Regions from separate parts of the Gordonia sp. NPDC062954 genome, predicted to be linked through region 2. Evidence: predicted binding sites of a transcription regulator. Region 2 holds the regulator's gene; the other holds the start of a gene.
The links. Region 2 encodes LexA, which represses DNA repair genes until DNA is damaged. Its sites were predicted from a motif close to CGAACANNTGTTCG; they were not measured.
Positions count from the first base shown of each region.

Region 1: ACIGKQ_RS03135 (DUF222 domain-containing protein) is a predicted target of LexA. The motif match lies at 6,706-6,719, and genes of this name have one in related genera.

Region 1 covers NZ_JBITWL010000002.1:117,381-127,470, reverse strand. The annotation lists gene ACIGKQ_RS03170 (MBL fold metallo-hydrolase) at 1-690, shown strand, start outside; gene ACIGKQ_RS03165 (crotonase/enoyl-CoA hydratase family protein) at 687-1,448, shown strand; gene ACIGKQ_RS03160 (LysR family transcriptional regulator) at 1,505-2,422, shown strand; gene ACIGKQ_RS03155 (LysR family transcriptional regulator) at 2,427-3,311, shown strand; gene ACIGKQ_RS03150 (acetyl-CoA C-acetyltransferase) at 3,325-4,548, opposite strand; gene fabG (3-oxoacyl-ACP reductase FabG) at 4,589-5,347, opposite strand; gene ACIGKQ_RS03140 (acyl-CoA dehydrogenase family protein) at 5,466-6,656, shown strand; gene ACIGKQ_RS03135 (DUF222 domain-containing protein) at 6,879-8,165, shown strand; gene ACIGKQ_RS03130 (class I adenylate-forming enzyme family protein) at 8,586-10,090, opposite strand, start outside.
Region 2 covers NZ_JBITWL010000003.1:208,815-218,904, reverse strand. The annotation lists gene hrpA (ATP-dependent RNA helicase HrpA) at 1-481, shown strand, start outside; gene nrdR (transcriptional regulator NrdR) at 474-986, opposite strand; gene ACIGKQ_RS05140 (LysM peptidoglycan-binding domain-containing protein) at 1,090-1,377, opposite strand; gene lexA (transcriptional repressor LexA) at 1,940-2,716, shown strand; gene ACIGKQ_RS05130 (phosphoenolpyruvate--protein phosphotransferase) at 2,736-4,418, opposite strand; gene ACIGKQ_RS05125 (DeoR/GlpR family DNA-binding transcription regulator) at 4,584-5,354, shown strand; gene ACIGKQ_RS05120 (1-phosphofructokinase family hexose kinase) at 5,384-6,406, shown strand; gene ACIGKQ_RS05115 (fructose-specific PTS transporter subunit EIIC) at 6,473-8,542, shown strand; gene ACIGKQ_RS05110 (HPr family phosphocarrier protein) at 8,656-8,916, shown strand; gene hflX (GTPase HflX) at 8,975-10,090, opposite strand, start outside.

The sequences.
Region 1 (10,090 bases), on a different contig from region 2:
GAACTCGAGCGCCAGATCGCGACGGCCCGACACGAGCTCGAGGCGCTGGGCGCACCCGATGTCGTCGACAACGGCTTCCGACACATCGCCCGCCTGCCCAAGGGCCGCACGATCGACGTCGAGCTCGACCATGACGATCCACTCGATCTGCCCGACTGGAACGTCCGCGCATTGTGGACACCCGGGCACACCGCTGGGCATCTGTGCTTTGCCGACGACGACGCCGGCGTCATCTTCACCGGCGACCACCTGCTGCCACGGATCAGCCCGAACATCTCGACCAATGCGTTCCAGGCCCACAATCCGCTCGACCAGTATCTCGTTTCGCTCGCGCACACCGAGAAACTCCCCGACCTCGAGGCGCTCCCCTCGCACGAATACCGGTTCCGCGGACTCGCCGACCGTGTCACCGACCTCCTCGACCACCACGAAGAGCGACTCCGGGAGATCACCACGGCGGTCGTCGACAATCCAGAGAGCACCGCGTGGGAGATCACCCGATCGGTCACGTGGTCGCGGCCGTTCGAACAGCTCGGCACGGACCTGGCGCGGATGGCCATGCGCGAGACCCATGCGCACCTCGTCGTCCTGGAACAACGCGGCGTCCTCACTCCGACCGAAGGCTCGCCCGTCCGCTGGAATCGGACTCAATCTGCCGCCGGCCCCACCGCTGACAGGAGTGTCCGATGAGTTCGGTGACCACCGAGTTCGCCGACGGCGTCGCCGTCATCACCATCAACCGTCCCGAGGCCAAGAACGCGGTCAACCTCGACGTCGCCGAGGGTATCGCGGCGGCCGTCGAGGAACTCGACGCCCGCGACGACCTGACGGTCGGCATCCTGACCGGCGCGGGCGGGACCTTCTGCGCCGGCATGGACCTCAAGGGCTTCACCCGCGGTGAGCGTCCATTTGTATCGGGCCGCGGCTTCGGCGGACTCGTGGAGGCCCCACCGAGCAAACCACTCATCGCCGCCGTCGAGGGCTGGGCACTGGCCGGAGGGTGCGAACTTGCGCTGTCCGCCGACCTGATCGTGGCCGCTCGCGACGCGCGGTTCGGCCTGCCCGAGGTCAAGCGCGGTCTGGTCGCCGCTGCCGGCGGCTTGTTGCGGCTGCCCAAGATCCTGCCGTACCAGCTCGCCATGGAGATCGCATTGACCGGCGAACCTCTCAGCGCGGCACGCGCACACGAGTTCGGGCTGGTGAACCGGCTGACCGAGCCGGGCGATGCCCTCGCCGGAGCACGACAGCTCGCGGCGACGGTCGCCGCGAACGGGCCGATGGCCGTCCGCGCCACCAAACAGGTCCTGTCGATGGCGATCCGCTACACCGACGGGGACCTGATCACCGAGCAGCGCCGCCACATCGACCCGGTCTTCGCCTCACAGGACGCCCAGGAGGGCGCGCTCGCCTTCGCCGAGAAGCGCGCTCCCCGGTGGACCGGGAAGTGAACGCTCGCCGGTGACCGAGCGCACACCGGTCACCGAGACCTCCGTACGATGAGTCCGTGGACCTGCACCTCGTCACCTACTTCGTCGCGGTGGTCGATCATGGCGGGATCACGAAGGCAGCCCAGTCGCTCTACATCTCGCAACCGTCGTTGTCACAGGCGATCCGAACCTTGGAGCGCCGACTCGGAGTCACCCTGTTCGACCGCTCCGGACGACGACTCGAACTGACCGAAGCGGGTCGCAAAGTCGAGGTCGCGGCACGCCGCATCCTCGACGACGTGGACCGCGCCAAGGCACGGGTCGCCGCCGTCCGTGAGCTTCGCTCGGGTCGCGTCGACGTGGTCACCCACAGCGCGTTCAGCATCGATCCGATGGTGGAGATCGTTCGCGTCTTCCGCGAACGCTTCGGCCACCTCGCCGCGCGCATCGTGGCCGCCGATGGCCCGAGTGGAGTTCTCGCGACGCTCCGCCGAGGGGATGCGGAGATCGGTCTGATGGACGCCTCGGCCGACCACGCCTCGTTCACGGCCATCCCGCTCGGCACACAGGAACTCGTCCTCGCGGTCCCGCCGGAGCGTGCCTTCGACCTGCCGGATCCGCTGTCCCGAACCGATGTTCGCGACATCCCGCTGGTGCTCGACATGGCCGATCCGGGCACTGCCGAGGTGCTCGCCGACGTGATCGCCGAGAACGGCCGCAATGTGGTCGTCGACTGCGCCCACCCCACCGCGACCTGGGACCTGGTCACTCGCGGCACCGGCGCCACCGTTGCCCCCGATATCGTTGCGCGACAGCAGATGCCCGGCGCACTCCGGTTTCGGATCGAACCACCGCTCACCCGCGGATTCGGGCTGGTGTTGCGCTCGGGCCGGCCGTCACCGGCAGCGATGGCTTTCATCTCGGTCGCACGCGGCCTCTTCGGCACCCAACCCGCACAGCCGTCCGCCGAACTGACCGACGTCGGTGATTGGTGATTCTGTGGAGCTACGTCAGATCGAGTACTTCCTCGCCGTCGTCGAGCACCAGGGCATCGGGGGCGCGGCAGGCGCGCTCGGGGTCGCCCAACCCACCGTCTCGCAGGCGCTGCGAGCGCTGGAACGGGAGTTGGGGGTACAGCTCTTTCACCGGATCGGACGCGGCATGGTACTCAGCTCCGCCGGACGGTCCATGGTGGGCCCGGCACGCCAGATCGTGCGTGACGTCGATGCCGTCGGAGATCTGCTGGCGGCCCCCTCCGACGAGTTGACCGGGCGACTCGACATCCTCGCGGTACCGTCGGTGGCGTCGGGTCCACTCGTCGACCTCCTGGTCCGCTTCCGATCCGAATACCCAGGTGTCACGGTACGTTTCGGCGAACTCCGAGACGAGACCCAGGCCGCGTCGGCGATCGAGGACGGTCACTGTGAGTTCGCTGTCGCCCACCTGCCGATCGCCGGCGACGACCTCGAGGTCGTCGTGGTGGGTGAACAGGAGTACCTGCTCATCTATCCACCCGGGACCCAGGTACCCGACGGCCCGATCCCCCTCGAGGAGTTGCCGTCGGTACCCATGGTATTCGTGCCGCGGGGCCAGTCGGTCGCCGACGAGATCGAGGAGGCGATCCGCGTCGCCGGGGCCCGACCGCCGCTGGCCGTCCTCTCCGAGCATCGGGAGGAACGACTCCCGATGGTGCTCGCCGGCATCGGTGGGACGATGCTGGAGAAGTCGATGGCCGAGGCCGCCGCCGACCGCGCCGTCGTACGGACGGTGCAGCCCCGATTCGTCCGTCCGTTCGCGATTGCTTACGACCCCACCACTGTCTCCCCGGTCGGCCAGGCCTTCGTGGACCTGATCGGCACGGTCCTCGAGTCGAATGGGCGCTGATTGCGAAGGTGCGCTATGCCACCCGCTCGAAGACTGCCGCTAGTCCCTGCCCGCCACCGATGCACATCGTCTCCAGGCCGTAGCGCACCTGCCGGCGATCCATCTCCCGAGCCAGCGTCGCCAGCATGCGAACACCGGTGGCGCCCACCGGATGTCCCAGTGAGATACCAGAGCCGTGCACATTGGTGCGGTCGAAGTCGCCGCCGGCACCGAAGCGGCCGAATCCCCACTCCCTGGTGACCGCCAACGCTTGCGCGGCGAAGGCCTCGTTCAGTTCGATGAGGTCGATGTCGGCGAGCGACAGGCCGGCCTTGTCCAGCGCCTTCGCGGTAGCGGGAACAGGACCGATACCCATTGTGCGCGGAGCGACGCCGGCCGCCGCCCACGACACCAGCCGCGCCAGCGGGCGTAGCCCGTGCCGCTCGGCGACCTCGGGAGTGGTCACGATACACATCGCGGCCGCATCGTTCTGACCGCTGGCGTTGCCCGCAGTCACCGTGGCGTCGGGATCCTGCTTGGCCATGATGGGTTTCAGCTTTGCCAGCACGGCGGCAGAAACATCCGGTCGCGGGTGCTCGTCGGTGTCGATCACTCGCTCGCCGCCTTTCCCTGCGACGGTCACAGGGATGATCTCCTCCGCGAAGATGCCGTCCTTCTGGGCGCGGACCGCACGGAGATGGGATTCGACGGCCAACTCATCCTGTTCGGTGCGGCTGATCTCGTATTCTTCCCGCAGGTTCTCGGCCGTCTCGATCATGCCGCCTGGCACCGGATAGTTCTTGCCGCCGGCGGTGGACCTGGCGCGAACCAGGCTGTCGTGCATGGCGATACCCGACCGGGCGCCACCCCATCGCATATCGACGGAGTAGAACGACGCATTGCTCATCGACTCGGTGCCACCTGCCACGACGACATCGTGGTCACCGCCCGCGACCTGGAAACCCGCCTGGATGACGGCCTGCAGACCCGACCCGCATCGTCGGTCGATGTGCATACCGCCCACCGTGACCGGCAACCCGGCGTCGAGCGCCACCACCCTCCCGATCGCCGGTGCCTCACTGTTGCCGTTGCAGTGTCCGAGAATCACATCCTCGACGGCCTCCGGAGCAAGTCCCGACCGATCGAGCATCCCCCGCACCGCCGTCACCCCGAGGTCGACGGCGGTGAGATTCTTGAACATCCCGCCGTACCTACCGATCGGTGTGCGTACGGGTTCACAGATGACAACGTCTCTCATGGTGCGCCTTTCGGTGATCGATAATCGGATCTGATGGTTGTCACATGAACCGTCCGCCGGTCACCTCCAGCACGGTTCCGGTCATGTAGGACGACATATCCGAGGCGAGGAAGAGTGCCACGGAGGCCACCTCGTCGACCTCACCGGCGCGTTGCATCGGGATCTCCGCCATCTTCTGATCCCAGGCCTTCTGCGGCATCGCCTCGGTCATCGCCGAGCGAATCAGCCCGGGTTGAATGGCATTGACCCGGACACCGTGATGTGCCATCTCCTTTGCCGCGGCCTTCGACATGCCGACGATCCCTGCCTTGGCGGCCGAGTAGTTGGTCTGACCGACCATGCCGACCTTGCCGGACAGCGACGAGATGTTCACGATCGCACCACGTTTGGCCTCGCGCATGATCGCGGCCGCCTTGCGGGTGCCGTTCCACGTGCCCTTCAGGTGAACCGAGACGACGAGATCGAAATCCTCCTCGCTCATCGTCCGCATCGTCGCGTCGCGAGTGATTCCGGCGTTGTTGACCATCACGTCCAACGAACCGAAGCTGTCGACGGCGTCGGCGAGCAGGGTGTCCATCTCTCCCGCGTCGGTGACGTCGCATCGCACCGCACGCGCGACCTCGGCGCCACCGAGTTTGCCCGCCGCGGCCGTCGCGGCGTCGAAGTTCAGATCCCCGAGGACGACGCGCGCCCCCGCGTCCACGAAACACCGGGCGATCTCGAAGCCGATGCCCTGAGCGGCGCCGGTGATCACCGCGGTTCGTCCATCGAGCAGATTCTGAGGTGTAGAGGAAGCCATGGGTCGGAATCTACCGCCGACCGGCCACCGGCGGCCCCGTCGATCCATACAAAGCAGCTAAGGGTGCGAGAGGGAGTTCGATGTGGACCGGCACCGCAGAACCCGTCAGAGTGGGAGGATGACCAGTGTCGTGAACACCACCGCCCAGCGCGAGGTCAGCGATGACGACTTCGCCGACATACTCGCGGCGACACGCGAATTCATCCGAGCGAAGGTCGTCCCGCGGGAACAGGAGATTCTCGACCTCGATGCGATCCCCGAGGACATCCGCGCCACCGCCAAGGAAATGGGACTGTTTGGCTATGCGATTCCCCAGCAATGGGGAGGGCTAGGACTCGATCTGACCCAGGATGTCGAACTCGCGATGGAGTTCGGATACACCTCGCTGGCGCTGCGATCGATGTTCGGAACCAACAACGGGATCGCCGGCCAGGTCCTGGTCGGGTTCGGTACCGACGAACAGAAATCCATGTGGCTGGAGAGGATCGCCTCTGGAGAGGTCGTCGCATCGTTCGCACTGACCGAGCCAGGCGCCGGCTCCGATCCCGCCGGACTACGCACCAGAGCGGTTCGCGACGGATCGGATTGGGTCATCAGCGGCGAGAAACGCTTCATCACCAATGCCCCGATCGCCGACCTGTTCGTGGTCTTTGCGCGAACCCGCTCCAAGGACGAGAACGGAACCGGCATCGCGGTGTTCTTGGTTCCCGCCGACACGCCGGGCGTGAGCGTGGGCGCCAAAGACCGCAAGATGGGCCAGGAAGGCGCTTGGACCTCCGATGTCCATTTCGACGATGTCAGGGTGCCGGCTACCGCCCTGGTCGGAGGGAACGAAGATGTCGGTTACCGGGCAGCGATGACCTCGTTGGCGCGTGGCCGCGTACATATCGCCGCGTTGTCGGTGGGGACCGCCCAGCGGGCGCTCGACGAGTCGGTCGCCTGGGCTGCGACGGCGACCCAGGGTGGCACACCCATCGGCGAGTTCCAGCTCGTGCAGGCGATGCTCGCCGATCAGCAGACGGGTGTGATGGCGGGCCGCGCCATGGTGCGCGAGGCAGCCCGCGCCTGGGTGGACAACACGGACCGCCGAATCGCGCCGTCGGCCGCGAAGCTGTTCTGCACCGAGATGGTCGGCAAGGTCGCCGACCTCGCGGTCCAGATCCACGGCGGCAGCGGCTACATGCGCGAGGTTCCGGTGGAGCGGATCTACCGGGATGTCCGGCTGTTGCGGCTCTACGAGGGCACCAGCGAGATCCAGCGCTTGATCGTCGGTGCAAATCTGGTCAAACAGGCACAGAAATCGCGCTGACCTGGCCGTCGCCGGCAGACTCAACAATTTTCGACAATTCGCTTGACTTCGAACGTGAGTTCGAATACCTTGTTTGCCAGCAGGCCGAGATGATGACGATATGCCGGACCGGATAAGCACGCACAGGAGCGAATGCGTTGCTCGGCACGGTAGGAAACCCAGAACGGCCGCCTGCATCACCGGTTACACCGGTGCCGTTGTCGTATCTGCTGGGGAGTCGTCATGTCTGTCATCGCTGAAGTGTCTGTATCTGCTGATTCGGCTGTCGATGCGGAGTTGTCTGCGGTGGTCTCGGTATTGCGCGAGCTGCGCTGCGATGACCTGTCGGGGCGTGCCACCTTCGACGCCATCGGTCAGGTCCTGGCGCTACGCAACCTCATCGATCATCACGCGGCCCGCCTGGCCGCACAACTCGACCGACTCGGTGTGGCCCGCGACCACGGCCGCAGTACCCGTGAACTGCTCATCGTGATGGGATTCGCACCATCGGTGGCCCAACGACTGCTGCGTATCGCCGGCTCGCTCGACACACTGCCCACCCTGCACGCGCACGCCGCCGACGGCGCGATCCCCGCCGAACACCTCGACGCCATCGTGCGCGGAGTCAGCCATATCGCCGGCAGATCGGCGGAACCAATCGACGACGCATTGCGTCTAACCCATGTGACCGATCTTCTCGGACAATACTTTTCCGGCGCCACCCCCGCCGACATCGACACACGCGCCCGCACCCTGGGCAACCAACTCGCCGCCGGCACCAACGGCCTACCCGCCGCCGAAGACCGCCAACTCAACGAACTCACCCACCACCGCGACACCGACGGCCGCCTCCACCTCGAGGCCAGCCTCGACCTCGAAGTCGGCGAAAAACTCTGCGCCGCCCTCAACGCCCTCGGCGCACCCCGACCCCAACCCGACGGCTCCCGCGACCCCCGCACCATCGCCCGCCGCCACGCCGACGCCCTCGACACCATCCTCGACATCGCCGCCCGCATGCCCAGCGACATCGCCAGCGCCGCACCCAAAACCCAACTCCTACTCACCATCCCCGCCGACACCCCCACCCTGGCCGAACTCGACCTCCTCGGCTCGGTCACCCAAGCGACCCTGCGTCGACTGTCCTGCGATGCGGCCACCACCACCCTGCTCGTCGACGACGAACGCGTCCCCCTCGACATCAGCCGCGAGAAAAGATTCGTCCCACCACACATCCGAAAAGCGTTGCACGTCCGAGACGAATGCTGCATCAAATGCGGCGCACCCGCCAACCGCACCCAAGCCCACCACCTGACCCACTGGATCGACGGCGGCGACACCAGCCTCGACAACAGCTGCCTACTCTGCCCCACCTGCCACACCGACATCCACCACAACGGCTGGGACGTGATCCTCGGCACCGACCGCCACCCCTGGCTCATCCCACCCACCGCCGTCGACCCCGGACGCACACCCTTGCCCGCCCACAACCGGCGGACCCTCAACCTCGACAACCTGCCTGCTGCCGCCTGACCGTCACAGCAGTAGCCGCAGATCTCGATACGCCACCTCGCCTAGCGGCTCGGCGGCTACTCGATCAGCTAGTGTCCCGCGTCGGAAATTCGTTTCATGAGTTCGGCGATCCAGGTGGATGCATCGCGAGGCGGCGGAGGAGCAGGTACTGGATGTACCTGCGACGACGCCAACGAAGCGAGGCGCCACCTGGACGTCGAAATCATCAACGAATTTCCGACGCGGGACACCAGACCGCACCCGACCACAACGGGACCGCATCTGTACCTTGACAACTCCACAGTGTGAACAAGCCTGCTGACCGACCGACCCGAACGTCAGCGACGGACGCGACACCATCGCGGCCGGTCGGTCAGCACGCTCGATCAGCAGGCGGGTCGGCACCCACCGACACTCGTCCCCCTGCGACCGTCGCAACCGTCATGCGGTGACCAGACGCTCCCGGAGCGCAACCTTTTGGACCTTGCCGGCGGCTGACGTCGGTAGCGAATCCACCACGAGGACGTCCCGGATCTTTTTGTACGGCAACACTTGTTCGGCAACGTAGGCCTGCAGGCGATGGGTGTCGACCTGGTGACCGGCTGCTGCGACGATGAAGGCCACGGGTTCCTGGCCCACACTGCCCGCCTCGCGACCGACGACGGCCGCCGCGGCGACGTCCGGGTGGGTGACGAGAATCTCCTCGAGCTCACGCGGATACACGTTGTAGCCCTTGTAGATCAGCATGTCCTTTGCCCGATCGCAGATGTAGAGGTAGCCGTCGTCGTCGCGATAAGCGATGTCGCCGGTGTCGAGCCATCCGTCGACGTACTGAGCGGCGGTGATCTCGGGATGGTTGTGATAGCCGTCGGTGACCTGCGGTCCGCGGACCCAGAGCTCGCCACGCTGCCCGGGTTCCAGAACGGTCGCACGGTCGTCGGCGGACCGAATCTGGATCTCGGTGTCGAATGTAGGTAGTCCGACACTGCCGAGCCGATACTCGCCGTCGCCGGTCAGCGGAGCCGACGACACCAGGCAGGTCGCCTCGGTGAGTCCGTAACCCTCGACGACCGCGCCCGCAGGGAACGCCGATGTCAGCGTCTCCAACGTCACCTGATCGATGGGGGCGGCACCAGAGGACACGACGCGCACCGACGTCAGGTCACGATGAGCGACATCGGGGTGTGAGGCGAGTGCGTGCCACATCGCCGGGCTTCCCGTGACATACGTGGCCCGATGCCGCTCGATCAGTTCGAGCATGCCCGCCGGATCGAATCGGCCGGCCAGCACCTGGGTGGCGCCGCAGAGCAGCAGAAAGGACATGTTGATCAGGGCATGTGCGTGGAACAGCGGTGACACCACAACGGTCGCCGCCGACCCTGGAACCACGCCGCGCTCATCGGCGCCGTCGCGGCTCTCGAGCCGCACCAGTCCGGTCGCGTCGGCGACCACCGCATGACCGGCCCGCCACCCGACCATCTGCGTCACATTCGCCACGACATTGCGGTGCAGCACCCGGACCCCCTTCGACACGCCCGTCGTGCCGCCGGTGAAGGCGAGATGCGCCAGATCCGATCCGACCACGTCGGTGATCGCCGGATCGGTATGGCCGGCAGTGAACTCCGCCAAGGTGATCACACCGTCCGGAACGGTTTCGACATCGACACCGGGTCGATCGGCCAGCACGACAGCGGTCACACCGTGATCGCTGTCGGCTTCGAGGAGACGATCGAGCTGCGCACTGCCCGTGAACGCAATCGACGCTCCGGTCTCGGCCAGTTGTGCTCGCAAGCCTGGCATCGGCTGCAACGGATTGACCGGCGTGACAGCCGCACCGGCGCGCAACGAACCGTAGTAGCAGACGAGGAACTCGATGCTGTTGCCCAGATGCAACAGCACCACGTCGCCGTCCCCGACACCCGCGGCACGCAGCGCCGCGGACACAC
Region 2 (10,090 bases):
ACTCCGCGACGATCTGCGCCCCCGGGTGGCGCAACAGGCTCCCGATTACTTCACCCTGAGCGTTGACGTGCTCCGCCGCGTGGCCCCACTGCGCGCGCAGATGGACCGGCTCAGCGGCTCGGTGGCCGCCGATGACGTCGCCGAGCAGTTGGACAATCTGGTCTTCGACGGATTCGTCGTCGCGACCCCGCACGACCGCCTTGTCCATGTGCCGCGCTACCTCGAGGCCGCGACCGTTCGCCTCACGGAGTTGCCCGCAGCTGCCGGCCGCGACAGTACCGCCCTGGCATCCATCGATCGTGTTGTGACGCATTGGAATCAGCGTGCAACGCACCTCGCTGCGGCGCGCCGGGATGCGTTCGACGAACACGCGCACTGGCTTGTCGAGGAACTGCGGGTGGGACTGTTCGCGCAGCGGTTGGGCACCGCACGGCCGATCTCGGAGAAGCGGGCGATCCGCGCCCTCGATCAGTTCAGCTGAGACCGTCGGTGACGCTGACCCGCTCATCAACCACCCCGGAATCGGCCTCGGAGCGGTGGGTGAGATTGCCCTGCAGGTCGTCGATCTCTCGCTGAAAGTCCTCCAGCGAGTCGAATGACCGGTAGACCGAGGCGAAGCGCAGATAGGCCACCTCGTCGAGATCACGCAGCGGACCGAGGATCGCCAACCCCACCTCATTGCTGGGAATCTCGGCCGATCCCGATGCGCGGACCGCATCCTCGACCTGCTGGGCCAACTTGGCGAGCGCGTCCTCGGCGACGTCTCGGCCCTGGCAGGCCCGACGAACCCCGCGCATCACCTTCTCCCGACTGAACGGCTCGGTGACCCCGTTGCGTTTGGCGACCGACAGCACGGCACTCTCGACGGTGGAGAATCGGCGACCGCACTCCGCACACGAACGGCGCCGTCGGATCGCCTGCCCCTCGTCGGCGACACGCGAGTCGATGACCTTGGTGTCTTCGTTCTTGCAAAACGGGCAGCGCATGTCGTCCTCACGCACGTCTCTGGACACACCGGCGTACCGGTCACCCGTCACGCCGTGCCGGTTCCCGGCCGGACCCTGTGCCATCGAGGATACCGTCAGGCCCTCAGCTGTATGCGGGTGCGATCAAAGCCTGCCCCACCCGCAGGCCGGAGCCGGCGAGTTTGTTGCGTTCGACGATCTGCTCGATGACGGCCTGGCGTGGCACATCCGGCGCGATGCGATCGGCGATGGAGCTCAACGAATCACCCTGCCGCACGTGGACCACCTCGGTCCCGGTAGGGCTCGGTTGCACCGACGCGGCATAGTTGGAGCCGACGATGGCGACCGCCCACACCAGCACCGCGAGCGCCCCACCGAGCACCACGGCTGCGACCGTCGCGCGTCGACGCACGAACCTACGGTCGACTCCCGGCGACGCACAACTCGTCCCCGACACCCGTGCCGCGGGGGCACCGGACCCGCCCGGTCGACGCCTCGTGGGCCCAGTGGAGTCATATCGCCCCCGCCGCCGCGGTCGGGAGACATGCCCGGCCGGGACTCTGTCGCGCGTCGGGACGTCTGCAGGGCGCCCGGATGCCGGGTGCATCGGGGACGCAGCCGGTGCGTACTGCGTCTGCCGATGAAGGGTCGCTGTGCTCATCGTGTCCTCCTGGGAACGAGTCGGATCGAACCTCGGGCGCCTCTCGAACGCACGTCGCTCATGTGTTCGAGAGAACGCATGTTCGATTTGTAGCACGTGGGTCCGACAATGTCTCGACACACGTCGAACACATGTTTGAACATGTCAAAATGTTCGGCTACTGTCGGCGACATGGTGACGTGCGTGGATGGGCCCTGAACAGCAGCTCCGAACCAGCCGAGCAGTCTCCCCGAACAGACCAGCAGTTTTTCGATCCAGACCGGCAACCCGTAATCGGCCACTGCCGGTTTCGGCGACAGGAAGGACTCGACCGATGAGCGACAAAGCCGGCGGGCGGCGCGGCGCGTCCCGCGGGATCAGCAGCAAGCCGAAACCCGAGGCGCAGGCGCCGACCGGAGCCGATACGGAGGCATCGGATAGCGCGGTCGCCGATCCGGAAGTCGTCGAGGCTAGCCTGACCCCTCGTCAGCGAGGCGTCCTCGAGTACATCCGCGCCTCGGTCCGCGAGCGCGGATATCCGCCGAGCATCCGGGAGATCGGCGATGCCGTCGGCCTCACCTCGACGTCGTCGGTGGCCCACCAGCTGCGGACCCTGGAACGCAAAGGTCTACTCAAGCGCGACCACAACCGCCCACGCGCGGTCAACATCCAAGACGGCGACCAGCACATCCCACCGGGCGGTACGGCCGCATCGGGCGATGGCGCGCAGTTGCCCACCCCGACGTTCGTACCGGTCCTCGGCCGGATCGCCGCGGGTGGACCCATTCTCGCCGAGGAAGCCGTCGAGGACGTGTTCCCGCTGCCCCGCGAACTCGTCGGTGAGGGCTCACTGTTCCTGCTCCGCGTGGTCGGCGAGTCGATGATCGACGCGGCGATATGCGACGGCGACTGGGTGGTCGTACGCCAGCAGAGTGTCGCCGACAACGGCGACATCGTGGCAGCGATGATCGACGGCGAGGCCACGGTCAAGACCTTCAAGCGCAAGGACGGCCACGTCTGGCTGATGCCGCACAACGATCTGTTCGACCCGATCTCGGGCGATGACGCCGCCATTCTCGGCAAGGTCGTCACCGTGATGCGCCGGGTCTGAACCCGAGCGGGCCGGCCGCTCAGCCGACCACTGCGCCGGCCAGCACCGCAGTCGCAGCAGCACGCGCCGCGGCGGGTTCGGCCGTCGCCAGGGCAGCCTCGGCGGCCGCACGACATTGCTCGACGGTCACCTCCGCAAGCCTGGCGCCGACCGCGGCCGAGGCCGCGGGCGCAGTCGACAGGGACGTGACCCCGAGTCCGACCAGCACACACGCGAGCAACGGATCGGCTGCCGCCTCGCCGCAGACCCCGACGGGTTTGTCGGCGGCCTGACCGGCACGCGCCACGCCGGCGATAAGGGTGAGCACCGCGGGCTGCCAGGGATCGGTGAGAGCGGCGAGCTCCGCCGACATCCGGTCGGCGGCCATCGTGTACTGGGTCAGGTCGTTGGTTCCGATCGACACGAAGTCGACCTCCGCCAGGATCGATTCGGCGAGGATCGCTGCCGCCGGCACCTCGATCATCACACCGGCGATCAGTCCGCGTCGGCGTACCTCCCCGGCGAACTCCGCGGCCTCGGTCGCCGAGGCGATCATCGGCGCCATCACCCACGGCGTCGGTTGATGTCCGTCGGCGGCTGCCGCGATCGCGTCGAGCTGGGCCGCCCGGATGCCCGGATGAGCATCGACGATCCGGTTGCCACGCACGCCGAGTGCCGGATTGGTCTCCTCGATCTGCGTGACGAACTTCAGCGGCTTGTCGGAGCCCGCATCGAGGGTCCGGATCACCACCTTGCGCCCCTCGAAGGCGTCGAGCACCTCGCGATAGAGCCGCGTCTGCTCCTCCACCGAGGGCTCGTCCGCGCGGTCGAGAAACGCCAACTCCGTACGGAACAGGCCGACACCCTCTACCGGGTGGGAGGTCGCCGACCGGGCCGACGTGCCATCGGCGACATTGGCGAGGACCGCGATCGGTCGCCCGTCGGCGGTCACTCCCGGTCCGGCCCAGGCCGCCACCAATTCCGCCATCCGCCGGCTCTCGGCCACGCGCGCGGCGGCGTCGTCGGGATCCGGCTCGACCTCCAGGGTGCCCGCGGTACCGTCGACCAGCACCGTCGTCCCGGCGGCCACCTCACCGAGGCCGGATACCGCCACCACACACGGAATCCCGAGTTGTCGCGCGATGATCGCGGTGTGACTGGTCGGGCCGCCCAGCCGTGTGACCAGCGCGGTGACCTTTGTCGGGTCCAGTCCCGCCGTGTCGGCCGGAGCAAGATCGTCGGCCAACAGCACAGACGGTTCGGCGGGTTCCGGAACCCCGGGTTCGGGGACTCCCAGTAGTTCGGCGACCACGCGGTCCCGGACATCGTTGAGATCCGTGACGCGCTCGGCCATGAGGCCGCCGAGCTTGGTGAACATCTCCGCGAACTGGTCGGTCGCGGCGACCGCTGCCGCCGGCGCTGGCGTCCCTGTCGTGATGAGTTTCGAGGCCGCGCCGGTCCACCCGCGGTCCTCGGCGAGACCCGCCGTCGCCGACAACACCTCCGCCGCGGCACCCGAGGCGTGTGATGCCCGCTCCCGCAGCCTCCCCGCGACCGCGGCCGCCGCGTCGGTGAACCGCTTGATCTCCACGTCGCGTTCGTCCTCGAGGACTGGGGCGGCGACGGCCGGGTCATACACCGGACGCTCACCCGGCCAGATCGCGGGCCCGTAGGCGTGTCCGCCGACGACCGGCGTTCCGTTCAGTACGTGTGTGTGCTCCACCGAGATCCTCACTTGTCCGACGGGCTGGGCCACGGTGTGCCGCCACGATCCACTGGTCACCGTTGTGATCCAAGTTACAAGAAAACCTTGACTTGTCAACATAAACAGGCGTAAACACAGATATACCCACATCCAAAGCCAATCAAATCAACAGACGAGGACATCGTGTACGCGGAAGAACGTCAGCAGGCGATCGCCAACCAGGTACGGGTCAACGGCCGCGCCTCGGTCACCGCTTTGGCCTCGTTGTTCGACGTGACGAGCGAGACCGTCCGCCGCGATCTCGCTGTGCTGGAACGCAACGGACACCTCCAGCGCGTCCATGGTGGCGCCGTACGTCCCGGCGCGACGCCGGTCGTCGGCGAACAGGGCATCGACGAACGCCTGATGTCGCACACCGACCAGAAGCTCGCGATCGGTGCGGCCGCGTCGCGCTTCCTCCCACCCGACGGCGGGTCGGTGTTCATCGACGCCGGCACCACCACCTACCAGGCCGCCCTCGCACTCCCCCGTGACCGCCGACTGACGTTGATGACCCACAGCATTCCCATCGCCGGCGCCCTGGCCGCACAGGGCGCCGAGACCCTGCATGTGCTCGGCGGCCGAGTCCGCGGACTCACCCAGGCGATGGTCGGCGCCGACACCGTCGCCGCACTCGAACGGCTGCGCATCACCACGGCCTTCGTCGGCACCAACGGCATCAGCATCGCCCACGGTCTGTCCACCCCGGATCCGGACGAGGCAGCGATCAAGTCGGCGATCGTCCGTTCCGCCCACCGCGTCGTCGTTCTGGCGGACTCGTCGAAGGCGGGCCATGAAGATCTCACGTCCTTCGCCGCGCTCGCCGACATCGACGTACTGATCACCGACACCGGTATCGACCCCGACTTCGCGGGGGCACTCGCCGACCACGGCATCGAGACGGTGATCGCGTGATCACCGACCACACCACGGAGAGGGAATCCATGACAGACCCCCACCCGGCTTCGGCCGCCGGCCGGGTCGACCCCGGCCGTTCGCCGGCGATCGTGACCGTGACAGCAAATCCGAGTCTGGACCGGACGCTGGAACTGACCGCGCCGTTGAGCCATGGCGCGGTCCAGCGTGCGAGCAACGTCCGCACCGAACCGGGCGGCAAGGGCGTCAACGTCGCCCGGGTGGCATCCGCTGCGGGTATCGGAACGCGGGCACTGCTCCCGGCGCGCGCCGGTGACCCGCTGCTCGCGGCGCTCGACTCGGTCGCGTTGCCCTACCTGACACTCGCGATCGACGGTGAGGTCCGGTCCAACGTCACCATCGTCGACCCCGACGGCACCACCACGAAGGTCAACGCACCCGGTTTCGTGCTCGACGACGCGTCGGCCGCCGAACTGACCGAGCTGGTCCTCGCCAATGCCAACGATGCCCGCTGGGTGGCGTTGTGCGGCTCGCTGCCGCCGGGGCTGCCGCACAACTGGTACCGCACGGTCGTCGACGCACTTGCCGATACGGGTTGCCGGGTGGCGGTGGACACCTCCGGCGCTCCGCTCGCCGCGGCGGTCACCGGGCCGGTCGATCTCCTCAAGCCCAATGAGGAAGAGCTCGCCGAGGCCACCGGTGTCGACCCGGCGGAGTTGTCGACGGCATCTGCGCGTGGCGACCACGCTCCCCTGATCGCCGCCGCCACCGTGCTGGCGCACCGCACCGGGGCGGCGATCCTCGCCACTCTCGGCGCCGCCGGCGCCCTGTTGGTCACCTCGACAGGCGCATGGTTCGCGACCCCACCGCCCATCGTGCCGCGCAGCACCGTCGGCGCCGGCGACGCTGCCCTCACCGGTTATCTCATCGCCGAATGCAGTGGTGCCGAAGAACCCGAACGGCTCCGGATGGCCGTGGCGTACGGCTCTGCGGCCACCGCTCTGGCCGGCACTCAACCGCCCTATCCCGATCAGATCGATCCGGACAACGTCTCCGTCACCGACCTCACCGGGGCCGCCAGTGCAGGTTGACGATCCCCTTGCGTTGACACCGAAGCAAATCCACCTTCCGACAAGCACCCGCACGAAGGAAAACCCATGTCAGAACAGATCATCACCCCACAGACGGTGAGCCTCGACGTGGACGCCGGCGACGACCCGGCGGCCGTGATCGGTTACCTCGCCGATCGGCTGGCCTCGGCCGGCCGCACCACCGACGCCACCGTGCTGGCCCGCGGCGCGCTCGATCGCGAGGCCAAGTCCGCCACCGGACTGCCCGGCGGAATCGCGATCCCGCACGCGCGCGCCGCGTCGGTCACCGCAGCCTCCCTCGCGATGGCGCGCCTGTCGCGAAAGGTCGACTTCGGCGCCCCGGACGGTCCCGCCGACCTGGTGTTCCTCATCGCCGCACCCGAAGGCGGCGCCTCCGAGCACATGAAGCTGCTCAGCTCGCTGGCCCGGTCGCTGGTGCGTCCGGAGTTCGTCGACTCGCTGCGGGCGGCCGACAGCGACGAGCGCGTCGTACAACTCGTCGACGAGGCCATCAACCCGCAGCCCACCCAGACGCCGGCGGCGACATCCACGGTGGCGACCCCCGAGACAACGCCCACGGCACCAGACGCCGGCGACGCCGACCGACGGCCGTCTGTCGTGGCGATCACCGCCTGCCCCACCGGTATCGCCCACACCTACATGGCCGCCGACGCACTCAAGTACGCGGCCGAACGCGCCGACGTCGACTTCCACGTGGAAACCCAGGGTTCCTCGGCGACCACCTCGTTCGATCCCCAGGTCATCGCCGATGCCGACGCCGTGATCTTCGCCACCGATGTCGGGGTGAAGGGCAAGGATCGTTTCCGCGGCAAACCCGTGGTCGCCTCGGGCGTCAAACGCGCGATCAACGAACCCGACGCGATGATCGCCGAAGCGGTTGCCGCGTCGAAGAATCCGTCGGCGACCGTGGTCAGCGGCGCCGCCGACGACGACGGCGCCGAAACGGAGGCATCCGGGACTGCGGGCGTCGGTCTCGGCGGCCAGGTCCGACAGGCGCTGATGACGGGTGTGAGCTACATGATCCCGTTCGTCGCGGCCGGCGGCTTGCTCATCGCATTGGGCTTCCTGCCCTTCCTCGGCGGTTACGAGATCGCCAACAGCACCCTCGATGAAGCCGGCTCACTGTCCGACGGCGCTTTCATCGCACTGAACAACAGTCTCTGGGACCTCCCGGCCGGCGGAGTCGGCCAGTACATCGGCGCCGTACTCTTCGCAGTCGGCTCGCTGGCCATGGGCATGCTGGTCCCGGTGTTGGCCGGCTACATCTCGTTCGCCATCGCCGACCGACCGGGCATCGCGCCGGGATTCGTGGCCGGCCTGGTCTCGGTCGCCGTGGGCGCGAGCTTCATCGGCGGACTGGTCGGCGGCCTCATCGCCGGTGTCGTGTGCTTGTGGATCGCCCGGATCCCGTTGCCGCAGTGGGCACGCGGACTGCAACCGGTGGTCATCATCCCACTGCTGGGCAGCATGGTGATCGGCGTGCTGCTCTACATGCTCCTCGGCAAGCCGCTGGCCTGGGTGACCGACCAGATGACCGACGCACTCAACAGCATGTCGGGAGGCTCCGCAGTGGTGTTGGGCGTGGTCCTCGGCCTGATGATGTGCTTCGACCTCGGTGGACCCGTCAACAAGGCGGCCTATCTGTTCGCCACCACCGGCCTGGCCATCGGCGGACCCGCACAGCTGCAGATCATGGCGGCGGTGATGTGTGCCGGCATGGTGCCGCCGCTGGCCATGGCACTGGCCACGGTGCTGCGTCCGCAGCTGTTCACCGAGCCCGAGCGTGAGAACGGCAAGGCCGCATGGCTGCTCGGCGCCTCGTTCATCTCCGAGGGAGCCATCCCGTTCGCCGCCACCGACCCGTTCCGGGTGATCCCCTCGATGATGGCCGGCGGAGCGCTCGCGGGCGGCCTGGTGATGGCATTCGGTGTCGAACTGCGCGCACCGCACGGCGGTATCTTCGTGTTCTTCGCCATGAACAACTGGATTCTGTTCCTCGTCGCCCTGGCCGCCGGAACCGTCCTGAGCGCGTTCGCCGTCATCACAGCCAAGCAGTGGCATGCCAACCGGCAACACGCCGGACGCTTCGAAGACGTCCAAACCGTCCCCGCTTGAGCGCTGTTCGGGCAGACTCAGTCGACATCGACCGCAACATTCCCGACCGCGACGATCCCGACTGCAACGCACCCGGCTCGAGATTTGAACCCACAAGCAAAGGAGTATCACCAATGCCCAGCACCACAGTCACCGTCGGCTCGGCCGTCGGCCTGCACGCCCGTCCCGCGACGATCATCGCCGAGGCGGTGGCCGACACCGGCGCCACCGTCACTCTGTCACTCGAGGGCGGTGACCCGGTGGATGCCGGTTCGGCGCTGATGATCATGACCCTGGGGGCGGAGAAGGGTACCGAGGTGGTGGTGACCGCCGACGATCAGAGCACCCTCGACGCGATCGCCGCACTTGTCGCCAAGGATCTCGACGCAGACTGACCGCAACGTCGACCACGGCCCCGTCGCATGACCTGCGGCGGGGCCGTCTGCTGTCCGGTCAGGCCCGCAATGGCTCCAGGATGCCCGCGAACGCGGCCGGGACCCGGACCCGCATGGTGGTGCCGTCGGCGGTGTGCTCGCTGGTCAGCACCTCACCCTCCTCGTGGATACGCGAGATGAGGTCGCCACGGGTGTAGGGCACGTCGATGGTCAGTTCCACGTCGGACCGACCGATGAACTCGCGCACCTGCTCGAACAGTTCCGGCAAACCTTCGCCGGTGCGCGCGGACACGAACACCGCGTCGCCGAGCGCGCCCCGCAACTCCGCCATCCGGGTGGCATCGATTGCGTCGATCTTGTTGACCACCAACAGTTCGGGCGGCGCGGTGGCACCCTCCTCGGCGACGACCTCGTTGATGACGCGGCGCACCGCGGAGATCTGCTCGACCGGGAACGGGTCGGCACCGTCGACGACGTGGAGCAGCAGATCAGCGTCCACCACTTCTTCCAGAGTCGACCGGAACGCCTCGACCAGCTGTGTGGGCAGATGTCGGACGAACCCGACGGTGTCGGTGAACACCACTGCTCGACCATCATCGAGTGTGGCGCGGCGGGTGGTCGGATCCAGGGTGGCGAACAGCGCATCCTGCACCAGGACACCCGAGCCGGTCATCGCATTGACCAGGCTGGACTTACCCGCGTTGGTGTAGCCGGCCACGGTGAGCCGCGGAATCTCGTTGCGCTCGCGGGCCGCACGCATCACCGTGCGGGACTTCTTCATCGCGCGGATCTCGCGGCGCAACTTGGCCATCCGTTCGCGAATCCGCCTGCGGTCGGTCTCGATCTTCGTCTCACCCGGTCCACGCAGACCGACACCACCGTTGCTGCCGGCACGACCGCCGGCCTGCCGCGACATCGACTCACCCCAACCACGCAGTCGCGGGAGCATGTATTCCATCTGTGCCAGCGACACCTGGGCCTTGCCTTCCCGCGAAGTCGCGTGCTGCGCGAAAATGTCGAGGATCAGCGCGGTACGGTCGATGACTTTGACCTTGACCACCTTCTCCAGGGCGGTCAGCTGTGCCGGGGTGAGTTCACCATCGCAGATCACCGTGTCCGCACCCGTCTCCAAGACGGCCGCGCGCAGTTCGTCGGCCTTTCCCGAACCGATGTA